Regions from separate parts of the Peptoniphilus indolicus genome, predicted to be linked through region 1. Evidence: a T-box and tRNA genes for the amino acid it is inferred to sense, from the RefSeq annotation. Region 1 holds a T-box; the other holds one or more tRNA genes.
What was found. A T-box is a leader RNA that pairs with one kind of tRNA and senses whether it is charged. The one in region 1 lies ahead of ileS (isoleucine--tRNA ligase), so its partner is inferred to be a tRNA-Ile.

Region 1 (3,426 bases):
ATAATTGAACTCTATGAATTTTTAAATACAATGGGGTTTGAAGTTTTAGTTCTTGGGAAGGGAAAGAACAATAAGTTGGATAGAAGTGCCACACCTGAGGATCTAAGCGAAGAGGCAATTAATAGAGGGTTAAATCCAAGAATGTTGACTTCTTTCGTGGATGGTACAAACACAATGACAGAGTTAAATGCCGTGTGTAATGCAACCGGATTTGTTCCGGATATTAGGGGTTGCCATTCTTTTACGACAACTCCTAAGACAATAGCACAGGATATAGATTTAGAATCAAGAGGGTCTAAGTTGAATTCTTATGGGACGGTAGATTTTTCAATGGGAATAGCGCCGGGAGTTTTTGCCATTGCAAAGGCTAATTCTGAAATAATAGATAATGAGATGGAATATTTGAGTGTTGGCAAGAGACCAAATTTCGCCATATATAGACCGTATCATCTAACAAGTTTGGAAACTCCAATTTCAATAATAAGAGCAGTTGTTTTAAAAGATTCTACAATAGCACCTTATAAGGGTTCTGTAGCAGAAACTATTGCAATTGCAAAGAAAGATTTGAAAAAGGGAGAAAAACTTGAGGGAATAGGTGGAAACTCAGTTTATGGAGTGTTGGAAAAAGCAGAAATTCAAAGACGAGAAAATCTTCTGCCGATAGGAATTATCACAGAGAAAACTAAACTTGCAAGAGATGTTGAGATCGGCAAAGCTTTAACCTATGAAGATGTAATTTTAGATGAGGAAGCAAGTATAGTTAAAATAAGAAGGCTACAAGGTAATTGACAACTAAGGTGATATTAATATAAAATATAAAATTGAAATGCATAGTTACATTTTAGAGAATGACTTTGGTAGAGTAGTGCATTTAGAAAGGACGAAAAGCCATGAGAATCACAAAAGAAACAGATTATGCATTCAGGATATGCGGTTACTTAGCCCAACATGAAGGAGAAGTAGTAGGAGCTCCCAAAATTGCACATGATAGAGTTATACCGGAAAGATTTACTCTTAGAATACTTAGAAAGTTGAATTTAGCGGGGATAACTACAGCAAAAAGAGGAGTTACAGGCGGATATATGCTAAATAAGCCAAAAGAGGAAGTTTCTCTTTATGATATAATGGTTGCTATAGACGGACCTATAGTTGTTAACAGATGCATGAATGCAGAAGATCCATATTGTTCATATATGGGAGTTAATTCTTCAGATTTTGACGGTTGCAGGTTTCACGTAGCTCTTGAAGAAGTACAAAATTCGGTAATAAAAATTTTAAAATCCAAGACACTTGAATGTTTTGGAGAAAATAAGCAATGAAGAGACAGTTATAAATAGAGAGTTTCAAGAGAGCATTCGGTTGGTGTGAGAATGTAACTTGAGTTTATAAGATCAACTTGGAGCAAATTGGTAAGTCTGCCTTAAAGACAATTAAGTGATAGGACCTATAATAAGGGTGGTACCGCGGCGTAAGTCGTCCCTTAGTTGGGTCTTTTTTATTATATAAATAAGGAGGAAAAGTTATGGAAAATTTTAAACCGCTTTCAAAATCTCCAGTAAAAGATAGAGAATCTGAAATATCAAATTACTGGGACGATATTGATCTATTAAAAAGATCTGTTGAAGCAAGGGAAGGTAATCATTCGTATATTTTTTATGAAGGACCGCCAACAGCAAATGGTAAGCCGGGTATTCACCACGTAATTGCAAGAACTCTAAAGGATTTAACTTGTAGATACAAGACAATGAGTGGTTATAAGGTAAAGCGTAAAGCAGGTTGGGATACTCACGGTTTGCCGGTAGAAATTGAAGTTGAAAAGAAATTAGGACTTCACAATAAACAGGACATAGAAAAATATGGTGTTGCACAGTTCAATGAAATGTGTAGACAATCCGTATGGGAATATGAGTCTGAATGGAGAAAATTGACTCGAAGAATGGCATATCTAATCGATTTAGATGACCCATATGTAACACTAGACAATAACTTTATAGAATCTGTTTGGAGTATTTACAACAAAATGTTCAAAGACGGATTAATCTATGAAGGACACAAGATTCTTCCATATTGCCCACGTTGTGGAACAGGACTTGCATCTCACGAAGTTGCACAAGGTTATGAAGAAATCAAAACTGAAACAGTTACAGCTAAATTTAAGGTTAAAGGAAAAGACAATGAGTATTTCTTGGCATGGACAACAACTCCTTGGACACTTCCTTCAAACGTAACACTTACTGTAAATCCTAAAGTTGAATATATCAGAGCAAAAATTCATGATGATGTTTATATAGTTGCTAAAGAATTGGCAGATTCTGTATTTGAACACGAATATGAAATTCTTGAAACAATGAAAGGTAGCGACCTTGAAGGCGTTGAATATGAACAATTATTGAAATTTATACAAACTGACCAAAAAGCTTTCTATGTTACAACAGCAGATTATGTAACTACAGAAGATGGTACAGGTGTTGTACACACAGCTCCAGCATTTGGGGAAGACGACTATCAAACAGGAAGAAGATATGGGCTACCAGTTTTCAATCCAGTTGATGAGTCAGGTAGATTCACTGAAACACCTTGGAAGGGTATGTTTGTAATGGATGCAGACAAAGAAGTTATCCAATACTTGAGAGAAAATGATTTATTGTTCAAGAAACATAAATTTGACCACAATTATCCTCATTGTTGGAGATGTCACACTCCATTAATCTACTATGCTCACCCATCTTGGTATATCGAAGTTACTAAGTTTAAAGAAAAACTTGTAGAAAACAACAATGGTGTAAATTGGTTCCCAGATTATGTAGGTGAAAAGAGATTTGGTAATTGGTTAGAAAATCTAAACGATTGGGCAATTTCTCGTTCGAGATATTGGGGAACTCCACTTCCTATTTGGAGATGTGAAGAATGTGGACACACAACTTCAGTAGGTTCAAGAAAAGAACTTGCAGAAAGAGCGATTGAAGATATAGATGATTCAATAGAACTTCACAGACCATACGTAGATGACGTTCATATCAAGTGTGATAAGTGCGGCCATACTATGTCAAGAATACCTGAAGTAGGCGATGTTTGGTTTGACTCGGGAGCAATGCCTTTTGCACAATGGCACTATCCATTTGAGCACAAAGATGATTTCAACGAATTGTTCCCAGCAGATTTCATCTGTGAAGGTATCGACCAAACAAGAGGTTGGTTCTACTCACTTCTTGCAATTTCAACTTATATGACAGGCAAGAGCCCATATAAGAATGTACTTGTAAATGATTTAATTTTAGATAAATTTGGTAAGAAGATGTCTAAATCAAAGGGAAATACTGTTGAACCATTTGATTTATTTGATAGATATGGAGCAGACGTAGTTAGATGGTACTTGATGTATGTATCTCCACCATGGACTCCTACAAAATTTGATGAAGATGGACT
Region 2 (3,426 bases), 1.4 Mb from region 1:
GATTAATACCCGATGAAATCGTAGTGACACATGTCATAACGATCAAAGTGAATTAGCGGTCAAAGATGGACTCGCGTCTGATTAATTAGTTGGTGAGGTAACGGCTCACCAAGATAGCGATCAGTAGCCGGCCTGAGAGGGTGAACGGCCACATTGGAACTGAGAAACGGTCCAAACTCCTACGGGAGGCAGCAGTGGGGAATATTGCACAATGGGGGAAACCCTGATGCAGCGACGCCGCGTGAGCGAAGAAGGATTTCGATTCGTAAAGCTCTGTCCTATGGGAAGATAATGACGGTACCATAGGAGGAAGCCCCGGCTAACTACGTGCCAGCAGCCGCGGTAATACGTAGGGGGCGAGCGTTGTCCGGAATCACTGGGCGTAAAGGGTTCGCAGGCGGTTTAGAAAGTCAGATGTGAAAGGCGAGGGCTCAACCCTCGTAAGCATTTGAAACTTCTAAACTTGAGTAGTGAAGAGGTAAGTGGAATTCCTAGTGTAGCGGTGAAATGCGTAGATATTAGGAGGAATACCGGTGGCGAAGGCGACTTACTGGTCACAAACTGACGCTGAGGAACGAAAGCGTGGGTAGCAAACAGGATTAGATACCCTGGTAGTCCACGCCGTAAACGATGAGTGCTAGGTGTCGGAGGATTTCGGTGCCGCAGTTAACACAATAAGCACTCCGCCTGGGGAGTACGTGCGCAAGCATGAAACTCAAAGGAATTGACGGGGACCCGCACAAGCAGCGGAGCATGTGGTTTAATTCGAAGCAACGCGAAGAACCTTACCAGGGCTTGACATAATATTGACCCCTCTAGAGATAGAGGTTTCCCTTCGGGGACAGTATTACAGGTGGTGCATGGTTGTCGTCAGCTCGTGTCGTGAGATGTTGGGTTAAGTCCCGCAACGAGCGCAACCCTTACCTTTAGTTGCCAGCATGTAAAGATGGGAACTCTAAAGGGACTGCCGATGATAAATCGGAGGAAGGTGGGGATGACGTCAAATCATCATGCCCTTTATGTCCTGGGCTACACACGTGCTACAATGGTCGGAACAAAGAGCGGGCAAGCTAGTGATAGCAAGCGAATCTCAAAAAGCCGATCTCAGTTCGGATTGTTCTCTGCAACTCGAGAACATGAAGTCGGAGTTGCTAGTAATCGCAGATCAGAATGCTGCGGTGAATGCGTTCCCGGGTCTTGTACACACCGCCCGTCACACCATGGGAGTTGGCAATACCCGAAGTCGTCGAGCTAACCGCAAGGAAGCAGACGCCGAAGGTAGGGTTAATGACTGGGGTGAAGTCGTAACAAGGTAGCCGTATCGGAAGGTGCGGCTGGATCACCTCCTTTCTAAGGAAATAAATTCACAGACTGTAAAAGGAAAGTGGATTAAATAAAAAGTCTTATAGACTTTTCTACACTGTTTTAATTATATATATTATGGACCTGTAGCTCAGCTGGTTAGAGCGCACGCCTGATAAGCGTGAGGTCGGAGGTTCGAGTCCCCCCAGGTCCACCATGCTTTTTAAATAAAGCAATATGAACCATGAAAACTAAACAATCATATCAAGAAAGAAGAAGAGTCAAATTTAATACGAAGTAATAAAGAAGACACTTTTTCACTGGAAAACAAATAAAAGCAGTCAATAAGAATTGATTAGCAAAGGTCAAGTAAAAAAGAGCATTAGGTGAATGCCTAGGCACCAAGAGGCGAAGAAGGACGCGACAAGCTGCGAAAAGCTGTGGGTAGGAGCAAATATCCGCCAAACCACAGATATCCGAATGGGGCAACCCACCTCAAAAGAGGTATCTATAAGTGAATACATAGCTTATAGAGGCGAACCGGGTGAACTGAAACATCTAAGTAACCCGAGGAAAAGAAAGAAAACTCGATATCCAAAGTAGCGGCGAGCGAAATGGATAGAGCCCGACCGTGCATAAGACGAAAATAGTTAGCAGAAACTTCTGGGAAGGAGTACCAAAGAGAGTAACAGTCTCGTAAGCGAAAACGAAAATAGTTGGCACAAGAGAGTACCACCGGACACGTGAAACCTGGTGGGAAGACAGGGGGACCACCCCCTAAGGCTAAATACTACTTGGTGACCGATAGTGAACAAGTACCGTGAGGGAAAGGTGAAAAGAACCCCGAGAGGGGAGTGAAATAGAAACTGAAACCTAATGTTTACAAGCAGCGAAACTGGTTATAGACCAGGATCGTGTACTTTTTGTAGAACGGGCCAGCGAGTTATGGTAATAAGCAAGGTTAAGAAGTTAAGCTTCGGAGCCGTAGGGAAACCGAGTCTTAATAGGGCGAAAGTTTGTTGCCATAGACCCGAAACCGTGTGATCTATCCATGGGCAGAGTGAAGTCGGAGTAAAATCTGATGGAGGCTCGAACCGGGTAGCGTTTAAAAGCTATCGGATGACCTGTGGATAGGGGTGAAAAGCCAAACGAACACGGAGATAGCTGGTTCTCCTCGAAATAGCTTTAGGGCTAGCCTTTAGTGAACAATGATGAGGGGGTAGAGCACTGAATAGTTAAGGGGGCATTGAGCTTACCGAGACCTATCAAACTCCGAATACCAAATCAAGCACTAAGGAGTCAGACTATGTGGGATGAGCTTCATAGTCGAAAGGGAAACAGCCCAGACCACCAGCTAAGGTCCCAAAATAATAGTTAAGTGGGAAAGGATGTGGAATTACTCAGACAACCAGGATGTTGGCTTAGAAGCAGCCATACATTTAAAGAGTGCGTAATAGCTCACTGGTCAAGTGATTCTGCGCCGAAGATAACCGGGGCTAAACTATATACCGAAGCTGTGGACTATATGTAAATATAGTGGTAGAGGAGCAATGTCTAAGAGACGAAGCATAAGGCGTAAGCCGATGTGGATTTTAGAGAAGAGAGAATGCTGGCATGAGTAGCGAGAGGTGAGTGAGAATCTCACCCGTCGAAAACCCAAGGTTTCCTGAGCAAGGCTCGTCCACTCAGGGTAAGTCGGGACCTAAGGCGAGGCTGAAAAGCGTAGTCGATGGAAAACAGGTGGAAATTCCTGTACCGATATCAAGCGTTAAAAAGTAAGTGGGGACGCAGGAGGATAGCAGAAGCGCCCAGTTGGTGAGGCGTGCAAGCACAAAGGCTAAGAGTGAGGCAAATCCCGCTCTTGAGAAGGTTGAAGTGTGAAGCGGATCGAAAAACAAGTAGAGAAGGATGTAACTCCACACTGCCAAGAAAAGCCACTATCAAGTAAGATATCGCCCGTACCGTAAACCGACACAGGTAGGTGAGGAGAGAATCCTAAGACGAGCGGAAGAACCTTTGTTAAGGAACTCGGCAAAATGACCCCGTAAGTTAGCGAGAAGGGGAGCCCCTGAATAGGGGGCCGCAGTGAAAAGGCCCAAGCGACTGTTTACCAAAAACACAAGT

Region 2: it encodes a tRNA-Ile, which carries the amino acid that the T-box ahead of ileS (isoleucine--tRNA ligase) is inferred to sense. The anticodon was not compared.

The regions. Positions count from the first base shown of each region.
Region 1 covers NZ_UGTH01000001.1:1,520,112-1,523,537, forward strand. Annotated here, with positions in the region: gene DYE58_RS07285 (NAD(P)H-dependent oxidoreductase) at 1-789, shown strand, start outside; gene DYE58_RS07290 (RrF2 family transcriptional regulator) at 891-1,319, shown strand; T-box leader at 1,307-1,484, shown strand; gene ileS (isoleucine--tRNA ligase) at 1,523-3,426, shown strand, end outside.
Region 2 covers NZ_UGTH01000001.1:133,722-137,147, reverse strand. Annotated here, with positions in the region: rRNA gene DYE58_RS00870 (16S ribosomal RNA) at 1-1,350, shown strand, start outside; tRNA gene DYE58_RS00865 (tRNA-Ile) at 1,443-1,519, shown strand; rRNA gene DYE58_RS00860 (23S ribosomal RNA) at 1,666-3,426, shown strand, end outside.